Regions from separate parts of the Lysobacter koreensis genome, predicted to be linked through region 2. Evidence: riboswitches for the same ligand, from Rfam matches in the RefSeq annotation. Region 2 holds a riboswitch; the other holds the start of a gene.

Region 1 (7,237 bases), on a different contig from region 2:
TGGTCGAACGTTTTGGCTTCGTGCGCGAAGGATTGCTGCGCGAGCGCTGGCTGGTGGCTGGCGAGCTGCAGGATTCGGCGATCTATGGCCTGCTCGCGCGCGACTGGCGCGCGCGCCAGGGCGGCTAGGCGGCCAGCAACACCGGCAGTTCCGCGGGCGCGGCCGCCAGATGGTCGGCCCCGGCACCGCGCAACTCGGCCTCGCCGCCGAAACCCCACAGCACGCCGATGTTGCGCATGCCGTGGTGGCGCGCGCCGTCGATGTCCATGTGGCGGTCACCGATCATCCAGCACTCGTCCGCCTGCAAACCGAGACGTTGCAGCGCCTCGGCGATCAGCTCGGGCTTGTCGCTGAGGCGGCCATCGGCGGTGGCGCCGATCACGTCGTCGAAGCGCCGACCGAACGGCAAGTGTTCGACGATCTTGCGCGCGTGCGGCTCGTTCTTAGCGGTCACGACCGCGAGCCGGTAACCATCCGCATGCAGGGCCTCGACGGTGTCGCCGATGCCGGGATACACCTCGTGCTCGGCCCAGCCGTGGGTCTCGAAACGGTCGCGGTAGTGATCGACGGCCTGCTCGACCCGCACCGGATCGCGCAGCAGCGGCGAAAAGCTGGTGCGCAGCGACGGTCCGATCCAGCGCCGCAGCTCGTCCTGCGGCGGCACCGGGTGTGCCATCTGGGTCAACGCATGCGCGACGCAGCGGGTGATGCCGATCGCCGAATCGATCAGGGTGCCGTCGAGGTCGAAGAACAGCGTGGCGCGCGCGGGCCGCATCACTCAGCCGGCCCGTTGCTTGAGCGCGCTGACCGCCGGCAGTTCCTTGCCTTCCAGGAATTCGAGGAACGCACCGCCGCCGGTGGAGATGTAGCTGACGTCCCCGGCGATGCCGTACTTGTCGACCGCAGCGAGGGTATCGCCGCCGCCGGCGATCGAGAACGCCTTCGACGCCGCGATCGCGCGCGCCAGGGTTTCGGTGCCGCCGCCGAACGCGTCGAATTCGAACACGCCGACCGGGCCGTTCCAGACCACGGTGCCGGCGGCCTTGATCAGCCCGGCGTAGCGCGCGGCGGTATCCGGGCCGATGTCGAGGATCATGTCATCGGCGCCGACCGCATCGACGGCCTTGACCGTGGCCGGGGCGTCGGCGGCGAAGGTTGGCGCGACCACCACGTCGGTCGGCACCGGAATGTCGGCGCCGCGCGCCTGGGCATCGCGCATGATCTGCTTCGCGGTGTCGACCAGGTCCATCTCGACCAGCGACTTGCCCACCGAATGCCCCATCGCGGCGATGAAGGTGTTGGCGATGCCGCCGCCGACGATCAGCTGGTCGACCTTGGACACCAGCGACGACAGCAGCTCGAGCTTGGTCGAGACCTTGGAGCCGGCGACGATCGCCAGCAGCGGCCGTGCCGGGGCGTCGAGCGCCTTGCCCAGCGCGTCGAGTTCGGCCATCAGCAGCGGACCGCCGGCGGCGACCTTTGCGTGGCGGATCACGCCATGGGTGGAGGCCTGGGCGCGATGCGCGGTGCCGAACGCGTCCATGACGAACACGTCGCACAGCGAGGCGTACTGCTTCGACAGGGTTTCATCGTCCTTGCCCTCGCCGACGTTCATGCGGCAGTTCTCGAGCAGCAGCAGCTGGCCCGGCAGCACCTCGACGCCCTTGACCCAATCCTTGACCAGCGGCACCTCGATGCCGAGCAGTTCCGACAAGCGCGCGGCGACCGGTGCCAGCGAATCGGCCTGGCTCCACACGCCTTCCTTCGGCCGGCCCAGGTGCGAAGTCACCATCACCGCCGCGCCCTTCGCCAGCGCCAGCTGCATCGTCGGCAGCGCCGCGGTGATGCGCTGCTCGGAGGTGATGCGGCCGGCCTCGATGGGCACGTTGAGGTCTTCGCGGATCAGCACGCGCTTGCCGGCGAGATCGAGGTCGGTCATGCGGACGATGGTCATGGGGTGGCCTTGAGTGGAAGTGTTTGGAATGCGGCGCAGGCGTTTCAGAGCGTCGTCATCCCCGCGTCCGAGTGGACTTATTCAATCGAAATCGGGGATCCAGTGACGTTCGCGATTGCGTCGAAGTCGCTGGATTCCTGCTTTCGCAGGAATGACGGGCAAGGGGAGCCATCTGGGGCCGCCGCGCCATGGCCGCGCATTGTCCCGTCCGCGCCGCTTCGCGGCAAATCGCGGTGGCGATGGGCCTCCGAGCAAAACCCAACATTTAGCGTTGACGAAAGAAAAATACGCGCTATGTTGTGGCCGTCGGTGCCGGCTTTGCGGTCGGCTGAAAAGGGAAGCTCGGTGCGGACATGCATTCACCAGAATGCCGCGTCCAAGGCCGGCACTGCCCCGCAGCGGTATGGGAAACGAAGGTGGTCATTGCACTGGGCGCGCCTCGCGCCCGGGAAGCGACCCCCGGTAGGCGACACCACGAACGTGGCTGTCACGTCCCGAGTCCGAAGACCTGCCGACAGCCGCGCGATGCACACCGCGCGGTGACCGGCCAGGGAATCTTCGGGGGAAGACGGTCGGTGTCGCTCCGCGTCGGCGTGCCGGCGGGTCCGCCGCAGTCTCCGGCTCAGCGACACCCGCATTCCACCCTCCAGATTCCGCGCCCGCGGGGGCGTGGCCGTGCCGTCGGCGCCGCGCATGCGGTCTTGCCGACGGTGCGTCGTCGCTCCCGTGCGCAGCCCTTCGAGGGGAAGGGTTGCGAGCCGTGCGCCATGCACTGGAGCCTTGCCATGAACATTTCTTCCGACGCCCTCGCGGTCGACACGCCCGCCCAAAGCCCCTCGTTCGTTCCCGAAGCGCACGCGCAGCCGCGTCCCGCGCCCGGGTTCGCGCTGACCCCGCCCGCCGCCAACCTGACCATGAGCGTGACCAAGCGCAGCGGCCGTCGCGAGCCGGTCGACCTCAACAAGATCGTCCGCGCGGTGACCCGCACCTGCGACGGCCTGCACGCCGTCGACCCGATGCGCGTCGCCACGCGCACCATTTCCGGCCTGTACGACGGCGCGAGCACGCGCGAGCTCGACGAGCTGTCGATCCGCACCGCCGCACTGCTGACCGCCGAGGAGCCCGAGTACGGTCGCCTCGCCGCGCGCCTGCTCGGCAACGTGATCGAAAAGGAAGTCGCCGGCATCGAGATCCACGCGTTCTCGCAATCGGTGGTGCGCGGCCACGAACTGGGCCTGATCAACGACCGCCTGCTCGGCTTCGTGCAGGCCAATGCGCGCAAGCTCAACGACGCGATCGACGACTCGCTCAACACCCGCTTCGATTACTTCGGCCTGCGCACGCTGTACGACCGCTATCTCTTGCGCCACCCGACCGCGCGCACCGTGATCGAGACCCCGCAGCAGTTCTTCCTGCGCATCGCCTGCGCGCTGAGCGAGGACATCGGCGACGCGCTGGCGCTGTACCGGCGCATGGCCATGCTCGACTACCTGCCGAGCTCGCCGACCCTGTTCAACGCCGGCACCACCCACGAGCAGTTGTCGAGCTGCTTCCTGCTCGACTCGCCCGAGGATTCGCTGGAGAGCATCTACAAGCGCTACATGGACGTGGCCAAGCTCAGCAAGTTCAGCGGCGGCATCGGCCTGGGCTACACCCGCATCCGCTCGCGCGGTTCGCTGATCCGCAGCACCAACGGCCTGAGCAACGGCATCGTGCCGTGGCTGAAGACGCTCGACGCCTCGGTCGCCGCGGTCAACCAGGGCGGCAAGCGCAAGGGCGCGGCCTGCGTCTACCTGGAGCCGTGGCACGCCGACATCGAGGAGTTCCTCGAACTGCGCGACAACACCGGCGACGAGGCGCGTCGCACCCACAACCTCAACCTCGCCAACTGGATCCCGGACGAGTTCATGCGCCGGGTCGAGGCGGATGCCGAGTGGTCGCTGTTCGACCCGGCCACGCTGATGAAAGCGGGGGCGCCGCAGCTGACCGACCTGTACGGCGAGGCGTTCGAGCGCGCCTACGCCGCGGCCGAAGCCGCCGGCCTCGCCCACAAGCAGGTCAAGGCGCGCGAGCTGTACGGGCGGATGATGCGCACCCTGGCGCAGACCGGCAACGGCTGGATGAACTTCAAGGACAAGTGCAACCGCGCGTCGAACCAGACCCTGCGCGCCGACAACGTCATCCACCTGTCGAACCTGTGCACCGAGATCCTCGAGGTCACCTCGCAGGACGAGACGGCGGTGTGCAACCTGGGCTCGATCAACCTGTCGCATCACGTCGAGCTGTTTTCGGAAGGCCTGGTGCACGGCGAGGCGGGTCGCTTCGACTTCGACAAGCTCGCCGAGACCGTGCGCCTGGCCGTGCGCCAGCTCGACCGCGTGATCGATCTGAACTTCTACCCGATCGAGACCGCGCGCCGCGCCAACCTGCGCTGGCGCCCGGTCGGACTCGGGACCATGGGCCTGCAGGACGTGTTCTTCAAGCTGCGCCTGCCGTTCGATTCGGAAGCCGCGCGCCGGCTCTCGCGCGAGATCGCAGAAAGCATCTACTTCCATGCGCTGTCGGCCTCCAACGAACTGGCGATCGAGCACGGCAAGCACCCGAGCTTCGGCGACACCCGCGCCGCGCACGGCGAGCTGCAGTTCGAGGCCTGGGGTGTGGTGCCGGCGCAGGCCGAGCGCTGGGACGGCCTGCGCCAGCGCATCGCCGAGCACGGCCTGCGCAATTCGCTGCTGATCGCGATCGCACCGACCGCGACCATCGCCTCGATCGCCGGCTGCTACGAGTGCATCGAGCCGCAGGTCAGCAACCTGTTCAAGCGCGAGACGCTGTCGGGCGATTTCCTGGTCGTGAACCGCTACCTCGCCGACGAGCTCAAGCAACTCGGGCTGTGGACGCCGGAGTTGCGCGACCGCATCAAGCTCGCCGAAGGCTCGATCCAGGGCATCGCCGAGATCCCCGAGTTGCTGCGCCAGGTGTACCGCACGGTCTGGGAGGTGCCGATGCGCTCGCTGATCGACATGGCCGCCGAGCGCGGCGCGTTCATCGACCAGAGCCAGTCGCTCAACCTGTTCATCGAGAGCCCGAACATCGGCCAGCTGTCGTCGATGTACATGTACGCGTGGAAACGCGGGTTGAAGACGACCTATTACCTGCGCTCGCGTCCGGCGACGAAGATCGCCAAGACCACCGTCGGCTCTGCCGCGACCGCCGCACCGGTCAGTACTGGCGATGCCATCGCCTGCTCGCTGGAAAGCCCCGAGAGCTGCGAAGCCTGCCAGTAGCCGCGTCCAGCCCCTCCCCTTGCGAAGCAGGGGGAGGTTGGGAGGGGGTGCTTTGGCTGTTGCCGTTGGTCTTGACCAGCAACCGCAACAGCAACAGCAACAGCACCCCTCCCCAGCCCTCCCCTGCTACGCAAGGGAGGGAGCAGGAGCCTCAGTCCCCGCAATTCCGGCCATCTTCGGAACCTGATATGACCCAGCCCGCCCACCTCCTCGACCCCGGCTTCGACCTCACCCTGCGGCCGATGCGCTACCCGCAGTTCTACGAGATGTACCGGGATGCGATCCGCAACACCTGGACCGTCGAGGAGGTCGATTTCTCGCTCGACATCAACGACCTCAAGCACAAGTTCGGCACGGCCGAACGCCATCTTGTCGAGCGCCTGGTCGCGTTCTTCGCCACCGGCGATTCGATCGTGTCCAACAACCTGGTGCTGAACCTGTACCAGCACATCAACGCGCCCGAGGCGCGCATGTACCTGTCGCGGCAGCTGTACGAGGAAGCGCTGCACGTGCAGTTCTACCTCACCCTGCTGGACAGCTACCTGCCCGACCCGGCCGCGCGCGCCAAGGCTTTCGACGCGATCGAGAACATCCCCTCGATCCGCGCCAAGGCCGAGTTCTGCTTCAAGTGGATCGACTCGTTGCAGGGCCTCACGCGCATCGAGACGCGCGAACAGCGCCGCCAGTTCCTGCTCAACCTGGTCTGCTTCGCCGGCTGCATTGAGGGCTTGTTCTTCTTCGCCGCGTTCGCCTACGTCTACTACCTGCGCTCGCGTGGCCTGCTCAACGGCCTGGCCTCGGGCACCAACTGGGTGTTCCGCGACGAGAGCGGGCACATGGCGTTCGCGTTCGAGGTGATCCGCACCGCGCGCGAGGAGGAGCCCGACTTGTTCGACGACGAGCTCAAGGCGCAGGTGGTGGCGATGTTCGAGGAAGCGGTCGACTGCGAGACGCTGTTCGCCCACGACGTGCTGTCCGGCGGCGTGGTCGGGCTGTCGATCAAGGACATGCGCCAGTACCTGGAGTACGTCGCCGACCAGCGCATGGCGCAGCTGGGCATGCCCAAGCACTTCGGTTCAAGCAACCCGTTCGGTTTCATGGACCTGCAGGACGTGCAGGAGGTCACCAACTTCTTCGAGCGGCGCGTGTCGGCCTACCAAGTCGGCGTGCAGGGCGAGGTCGCGTTCGATGCGGCGTTTTGAGCGATCGCGATCGACGAAAGCTGCGGCGTCGGATACACGGCACTGGGATGTCCCGGATCAACCCCCGGTTGTGCCCACGCTGGTGCCGGGTCGGCGATGCATCCGCATCGGGCTAACTGCGCACGGTGGACACGCGATCGCGACCGGAGTGCTTGGCCTGGTACAGCGCCCGGTCGGCTCGCCGCAGCATCGCCTCCAGATCATCGCCATCGCCGCCCTCGCGGGTGGCGACGCCAATGCTCACGGTGAGCATCCCGCCCGGTGACTCCTCGTGGACGATCGCCGCCCCCGCCACGCTGGCCCGGATCCGGTCCGCTACCTCCGTGGCCTGCTCCAGCGAGGTATCGGGCAGGAACACGACGAACTCCTCGCCGCCGGTCCGCACCAGCGTATCGCTGCCGCGGTAGAGCGAACTGCGGACCGCACCGGCGAAACGGCGCAAGGCGTTGTCGCCCGCCGGGTGGCCGTAACGGTCGTTGTAGGACTTGAAGAAATCGATGTCCATCGCCAGCACTGACAGCGATTGTCCCTGCCGCATGGATTGTTCCCACAGGCCGGTCGCGGTCTCCCGGTAGCCACGGTAGTTCAGGCAGCCGGTGAGTTCGTCGGTGCGGCTGATGCGGTCGAGTTCGGCGACGGCGCCGCTCAGTTCCTCGGTCCGCTCGGCAATCTCGCGTTCGCGCGTGGCCACAACCGTGCGCAGCGATGCGGCCAGTTCGCTTTGCCTGTCCAGCGCCTGCTTGAGATCCGCATACGCGCTATTGAGCCGATCGCCGAGCTGGTGGATCCCCGACACG
Region 2 (7,237 bases):
CGCTGCTCCCAGTCCTTGAGCATCACGAAGCCGATCGTCGTGGTGACGTTCGGGAACCCCACGATCTGGAAGTACTGCTGCACCTGGGGGATCTTCGCAAACGCGCTTTCCATCTGCCGTGCGTACTTGTCGGTGTAGTCGACCGTGGCGCCTTCCGGGGCCATGCCGAAGCCGATGATGAAGCCCTGGTCTTCCTGCGGCGCCAGCTCGTTGGGCAGCAGCTTGAACAGGGTCAACGCGCCGCCGAACACCAGCGCCGCCACGATCACCACCACCCAGCGCGCGTTCAAGCCGGCCGTCAGCACTCGGCGGTAACTGCGGTCGATCCAGCCCAGCACCTTCTCGCCGGCGACGTAGAAGCGGCCGTGCTTGGTCTCGTGGCGCAGCAGCTTGGACGACATCATCGGCGACAGCGTCAGCGCGGTGAAACCGGAGACGATCACCGCGCCGGCCAGGGTCAACGCGAACTCGACGAACAGCTTGCCGGTGCGGCCGGTGGAGAACGCCAGCGGCACGTAGACCGCGGCCAGCGTCAGCGTCATCGCGATGATCGCAAAGCCAATCTCCTTGCTGCCCTGCAGCGCCGCCTGGAACGGCGGCATGCCTTCCTCGATGTGCCGGTAGATGTTCTCCAGCATCACGATCGCGTCGTCGACCACCAGGCCGATCGCCAGCACCATCGCCAGCAAGGTGAGGGTGTTGATGGTGAAGCCGAACGCGTACATCAGCGCGAACGCACCGACCAGCGACAGCGGGATGGTCACCAGCGGGATCAGCGTCGCGCGCCAGCTGCGCAGGAACAGGAAGATCACCAGGATCACCAGCACCACCGCCTCGGCGACGGTCTTGTAAACCTCCTCGATCGACTTTTCGATGAAGATCGTGGTGTCGAACGCGACCTCGATCTTCATGCCCTCGGGCAACGTGCGCTGGATCTGCGGCAGCATCTCCTTGATCGCCGTGGAGATGTCGAGCGGGTTGGCCACCGCCTGCTTGACCACCGCCAGCGGCACCGCGTTCTGACCGTTGTAGCGCGCGCGGAAGCGTTCCTCCTGCGCGCCCAGCTCGATCCGGGCGACGTCCTTGAGGCGCACCAGGTAGCCGTCGACGTCGCCGAGGATCACCTCGCCGAACTGCTCGGGCGTCTTCAGGTCGGTTTCGGACAGCACGGTGAACTCGCGCTGCTCGCTTTCGACGCGGCCGGCGGGGATCTCGACGTTCTGCGCGCGCAGCGCGGCCTCGACGTCGGCCGGGGTCAGGCCGAAGCCGGCCAGGCGCTGCGGCTGCAGCCACACGCGCATCGCATAAGTGCTGGAGTACACGATCGCCTGGGCGACGCCGGGGATCTGCTGGATGCGGTCCTTGACCAGGGTCTCGGCGTAATCGGCGATCTCGACCTGCGAATGACGGGTCGAGGAAAACGCGAGGTAGATGATCGGCTGCGCGTCGGCTTCCTGCTTCTGGATGATCGGCTCGTCGACTTCCTCCGGCAGCACCTGCCGTGCCTGCGCGACGCGGTCGCGGACGTCGGACGCGGCGCCATCGGCGTCGCGGTCGAGGCGGAAGCGCACGGTCACCTGGCTGGACTGCTCGCGGCTGACCGACTGCATGTACTCGATGCCTTCGACCCCCGACAGCGCGTCCTCGATCGGCTGGGTGACCTGCGATTCGATCACCTGCGCGGACGCGCCGGGGTAGTTGGTGCTGACGTTGATCACCGGCGTGTCGACGTTGGGGATCTGCCGGACCGCGAGGCGGTCGTAGGCGATGATGCCGACCAGCAGCACGACCAGGTTGATCACGGTCGCGAAGACCGGGCGGCGGATGGAGATGTCGGACAGGACCATGGGGGGCCTCGTTTTTGACTTTTTCTTCTCCCCTCGCGTTTCGAAGGCCTGGGGAGAAGGTGCCCCGGCCTTGATAACAGCTGGGGCGGATGAGGGTTCGGGACGAGTTCGGAGCTAAACGCTCGCGCCGAACCCTCACCCCAACCCCTCTCCCGGCGGGAGAGGGGCTCAATTGCGACTACTTCGCCGTTTCGGCCTGTTTCTCGGTGGCGGGCGCCGCCTTCGGCGCGGCATTGGGGGACGCGCCGGCTGCCGGCGGCTGGGTGCCGGCAGCCGGAGCGGCCGCCCCCGGCGGCGGCAGCGACATCACGCCGACGCCCTCGTGCATCATCGGCTTGGCCTGCCCGGCGGTGATCACCACGTCGCCGGCCTTGAGGCCTTCGACCACCTGCACCAGGCCCGGCACCCGGGCACCGGTCTTGATCACGGTCTTCTTGGCCTTGCCGTCGACCACGGTGTAGACGAAGCGGGTGTCGCCGTCCTGCATCAGCGCCTGCTCGGGCACCAGCAGCGCGTCGGCGCTGTCGGTGCCGGTGTCGAGCTGCAGCTTGGCGAACTGGCCCGGGCGCAAACGGCCGTCGGGGTTCGGGATCTGCGCGCGGACCTTGGCGCTGCGGCTGTTGGCATCGACCACCGGGTCGATCGCGACGATCTGGCCGCCGAAGGTGTCGGCCGGGAACGCGTCGACCGTGAGCGTGAGCTTCTGGCCGTTGCGCAGCTGCGCCAGCGCGCTTTCCGGGATGCTGAAGTCGACCTCGATCGGGTCCAGCCGCACCATCGTGACCAGGTCCTGGCCGGCGTTGACGAACTCGCCGACGCTGACCTCGCGCAAGCCAATCTGGCCCGAGAACGGCGCGCGCAGCGTCATCTTCGACAGCGCGGTGCGGGCTGAGGCGACGCGCGCCTGGTCGACCCCGAGCGCGGCCCGGGTGCGGTCGTAATCGGCACGCGCGATCAGCTTCTCACCGACCAGCTGGCCGGCGCGCGCGGCGGCGGCGCGGCTGTTGGCGAGGTTGGCCGAGGCCTCGTTGAGGCTGGCCTGGGCGAGGCTGCCGTCGAGCGTGAACAACGCCTGCCCGGCGGCGACGCGGCCGCCTTCGGTGAAGTGGATGCGCTGGATGCGGCCGGCGATCTCCGGGCGCACCACCACCGACTCGTCGGCGCGCAGGCTGCCGACGGTCTGCAGGCCGGCGGTGAGGGCCTGCGGCTTGAGGGTCACGGTCTCGACCGGCAGTTGCATCTCGCCGCCGGGCGGCCCGCCTGCACCGGCGCCTGCGGCGGCGTCGTCCTTGCCGCAACCGGCCAGGCCGATCAGGCCGGCGACCAGCAATCCAGAAAACAGCATCGTGCGGCGCATGGGAGCCTCGTCGTCCATTTCTTGTACTGATCAGTTTAGCCTTGCAGGGAGTCGGCTGTCCCCCTGCCAGAAGTCCCAACCGGCGCGTGGGCTCACGCCTGCAGGCGAATCGCCGGATCCGGCACAGCCAGATGCAGGGCCAGCGCCCGCGGGTCGGGCGCGGCGGCAAACGGCAGGCGACCCCAACACGGGGCCGGCAGCCTGCGTTGTAGCAACGCGAAATTGGCGTCGGCGCGGTCCATGGCCGGATCGATGTCGCTCGCGATCCAGCCCACCAGCTCCGCGCCGTCCGCCGCGATCGCGCGTGCGGTCAGGCGCGCGTGGTTGAGACAGCCCAGGCGCAGGCCGACCACGAGCACTACCGGCAGCCGCAGCGCGCGCACCAGGTCGACCTGGTCGAGCGTGGCCGACAGCGGCGCGGCCCAACCGCCGACGCCCTCGACCACCACGGCGTCGGCTTGCATGGCCAGACGTGCGTAGGCCTGCACGATCGGCGCCAGCGCCAGCTCGATGCCGGCCTCGGCGGCGGCCAACTCCGGCGCCAGCGGCAACGGGAATGGGAACGGGTTGATGTCGGCGTACGCCGGCCGGTCGTGGTCGGCTAGCGGATCGCTCGCCGCCTGCAGCAGCAGCGCGTCGTCGTTGCGCCAGCCGTCGATGGTGTGGACGCAGCCGCTGGCGACCGGCTTCATCCCGACCGCGCGCAGACCGCGCCCGCGCAACGCGTGCAGCAGCGCGGCACTGGCGACGGATTTGCCGACGCCGGTGTCGGTGCCGGTGACGTAGACGCTGCGCGGGTTCATCGGCATAGCGTACTGCGCGGCCGCGTCGCGCCGTGCGCGGCGCTACACTTCGGGCATGTTCTCCGCCCACACCCTTACCGGCAGCAAGCCGGAGCAGTACGCCCAACTCCTCGCCCAGGCACGCGCGCTGCTGGCCGGCGAGCGCGACCCGATCGCCAATGCCGCCAACCTGTCGGCGCTGATCTACCACGGCGTGCCGGGGTTGAACTGGGCCGGCTTCTACTTGTTCGATGGCATCGAGCTGGTGGTCGGTCCGTTCCAGGGCCTGCCGGCATGCGTGCGCATCCCGCTGGACAAGGGCGTGTGCGGCGCAGCTGCGTCGACCCGGCAGACCCAGCGCATCGCCGACGTGCATGCGTTCCCCGGCCACATCGCCTGCGATTCGGCCTCGCAATCGGAAGTGGTGGTGCCGCTGGTGCGGCCTGATGGTGCGCTGTTTGGCGTTCTGGATATTGACAGCCCGCAGTTGGACCGCTTCGACGCGGACGACCAGCAAGGTCTGGAAGCCATCGCCCAGGCCTACTTGGAGTCGCTCGCATGACCGCTGAAAAATTGCGCAACATCGGCCCCAAGTCCGCCGCCTGGTTGCGCCAGGTAGGGTTGCGCTCTCACGATGACATCGCCGCGATCGGCACGGTCGAGGCGTTCATGCGCGTCAAGCGGGCCGGCTTCAAGCCGACTTTGAACCTGCTGTACGCGATCGAGGGCGCGCTCGGCGACTGCCACTGGCAGGAGATTCCCGACCAGCGCCGCCACGAACTGGTCAGCGCCGCCGAAGCCGCAATCGCACTGCTGCCGCCGCCGCGCTACCGGCCGCCGGCCGGCCCGGTGACCACCACCGTGCTCACCGCCGACACCGTGGCGATGCGCGCCGGCCCCGACGACTCCGACGGCTGATCTCCCTGCGCGGCAGACGCCGGCGCCATCGCTGGCGTAGACTGCGCGCGCTTTGAGGTGACCCCGCGGCGCAAGCCAAGGGGCTGAAACGGGAAGCCGGTGACGTCCACGACCACGTGCGACCAGCCCGGCACTGCCCCCGCAACGGTAAGCGAGTCAAACCGCGACATCCGCCACTGTGGCTCCTGCGCAAGCAGCCCATGGGAAGGCGTCGCGGCTGGAGTGCAGGTCCCCAGCCGGATCCCTGCGCCCCGCTCGCGAGTCCGGAGACCGGCCTCGATGCACGACTGGTTGCGATGCGGTGGGCATTGCGCAGCGACACGGGCCGCCTGCGCGCGCCCGTCTTCGCGGCGCCTGCCTTCTCCACGCGGCTTTCCTGCACTGATGCGCGCCCGCGCTGGAGAATCCCCGATGTCGTTTCGCCTGCTGTCACCCAGCCCGTTTTCGCTGAGCACGTTGTCCCTGGCCGTGGCCTTCGCCATCGGCCTGCCCGCCCTCGCCCACGCGCAAGTCGGACGCTCGTCGCCCGATCCGGCCACCGAGCTGGACGACGTGGTCGTCACCGCCACGCGCACTCCGACTAGTGCCAACGCCGCGCTTGCGCCGGTCGAGGTGATCGACCAGGACGCGATCGCACGCAGCCAGGCGCGCTCGCTGCCCGAGCTGCTGCGCGGCCGCGCCGGCATCTCGCTGTCTAATCAGGGCGGCAGCGGCAAGCTGACCACGGCGTTCCTGCGCGGCAGCGAATCCGACCACGTGCTGGTGCTGGTCGACGGCGTGCGCATCGGCTCGGCAACCTCCGGGCTGGCCGCGTTCCAGGACCTGCCGCTGGCGCTGATCGAACGCATCGAAATCGTGCGCGGCCCGCGCTCGAGCCTGTACGGCAGCGAGGCGATCGGCGGCGTGATCCAGCTGTTCACCCGTCGCGGCGCCGGCAGCGACCGCGACCGCAGCGCGCCACGCGCCAGCGCCACGGTCGGCAGCCACGGCTTCGCCGAAGGCAGCGTCGGTTTCGGCGGCCGACTCGGGCGCGGCTGGTTCGGCGCCGACGCGTCCTACCTCAACGACGAGGGCATCGATGCCTGCCGTGGCATCGGTTTCCCGGTGTTCGCCGGCTGCTTCACCACCGAACCCGACCGCGACGCCTACCGCAGCCGCTCGCTGTCGCTGCGCGGCGGCTTCGATGCCAGCGAGGCGTGGAAGTTCGACGCCCACGCGCTGCGCGCCGAGGGCCGCAACGAGTACGACGGCGACTTCGGCAACCTGTCCAAGACCGTGCAGCAGGTGCTCGGCGGCAAGGCGAGCTGGCGCCCGTCGCAGCGGCTGCAGCTGCAGGCCAGCGTCGGCCGCAACACCGACGCGTCGGACAACTTTCTGCGCAAGTTCGACAGCTTCAGCGGCCGCTTCGTCGAAGCCGACCTGGGCCACTTCGACACCGACCGCGACAGCGCCACGCTGCAGGGCGACTTCGGCCTGGGCGAGGGCCAGTTGCTGAGCGTGGGCCTGGACTGGCTGCGCGACCGCGTCGACAGCAGCACCGCCTACGATGAAACGCAGCGCGACAACCACGCCGTGTTCGCGCAGTACCAGGCCACGTTCGGCGCGCAGTCGCTCGAGGCCAGCGCGCGCCACGACGACAACGAGCAGTTCGGCACCCACACCACCGGCAGCGCCGCGTGGGGCATCGCGTTCGCGCAGGGCTGGCGCGCCACGATTGGCTACGGCACCGCGTTCAAGGCGCCGACCTTCAACGAGCTGTATTTCCCCGCGTTCGGCGGCTTCCCGACCAGCAACCCGAACCTCGTGCCCGAGGAATCGAAGAGCTGGGAAGCCGGCGTCGCGTACCGCGGCGACCGCGCCAGCTGGCGCCTGGACGGCTTCAGCACCCGCGTCGACGACCTGATCTCGCTGGACGCGATGTTCGTGCCGCAGAACCTCGACAGCGCCCGCCTGCGCGGCGCCGAACTCGGCGTCGACACCGCCTTCGCTGACTGGACCGTCGCTGCCAGCGCCAGCGTCCTCGACACCGAGAACCGCGGCGGCGGCGCCAATGCCGGCAACCGCCTGCCGCGTCGCGCGCGGCACAGCGCGCGCATCGAGCTGGACCGCGCTTTCGGGGATTTCCGCCTCGGCTTCACCGGGATCGGCTCGGGTGCGCGCTTCGACGACGCCGCCAACACCCGCCGCCTGGGCGGCTACGCGACCCTCGACGTGCGCGCCGAGTATGCGTTCACGCCGGCGTGGACGCTGCAGGCACGCGCCGCCAACGTCTTCGATCGCCAGTACGAGACGGCCGCGTTCTACCACCAGCCCGGCCGCGAGTTCTTCCTGAC

What was found. Region 2 has a riboswitch for cobalamin ahead of btuB (TonB-dependent vitamin B12 receptor). Riboswitches for the same ligand answer to the same signal wherever they lie in the genome.
Region 1: it holds a riboswitch for cobalamin, as region 2 does, so the genes downstream of both, ACFQZQ_RS08030 (ribonucleoside-diphosphate reductase subunit alpha) here and btuB (TonB-dependent vitamin B12 receptor) in region 2, are expected to answer to the same signal.

What each region holds. Positions count from the first base shown of each region.
Region 1 covers NZ_JBHTIH010000003.1:583,281-590,517, reverse strand. Annotated here, with positions in the region: gene ACFQZQ_RS08045 (GNAT family N-acetyltransferase) at 1-128, shown strand, start outside; gene ACFQZQ_RS08040 (HAD-IA family hydrolase) at 125-775, opposite strand; gene ACFQZQ_RS08035 (phosphoglycerate kinase) at 779-1,954, opposite strand; cobalamin riboswitch at 2,245-2,484, shown strand; gene ACFQZQ_RS08030 (ribonucleoside-diphosphate reductase subunit alpha) at 2,869-5,238, shown strand; gene ACFQZQ_RS08025 (ribonucleotide-diphosphate reductase subunit beta) at 5,427-6,440, shown strand; gene ACFQZQ_RS08020 (diguanylate cyclase) at 6,553-7,237, opposite strand, start outside.
Region 2 covers NZ_JBHTIH010000007.1:85,642-92,878, forward strand. Annotated here, with positions in the region: gene ACFQZQ_RS12450 (efflux RND transporter permease subunit) at 1-1,847, opposite strand, end outside; gene ACFQZQ_RS12455 (efflux RND transporter periplasmic adaptor subunit) at 2,026-3,204, opposite strand; gene bioD (dethiobiotin synthase) at 3,297-4,007, opposite strand; gene ACFQZQ_RS12465 (GAF domain-containing protein) at 4,063-4,548, shown strand; gene ACFQZQ_RS12470 (TfoX/Sxy family protein) at 4,545-4,904, shown strand; cobalamin riboswitch at 4,943-5,197, shown strand; gene btuB (TonB-dependent vitamin B12 receptor) at 5,316-7,237, shown strand, end outside.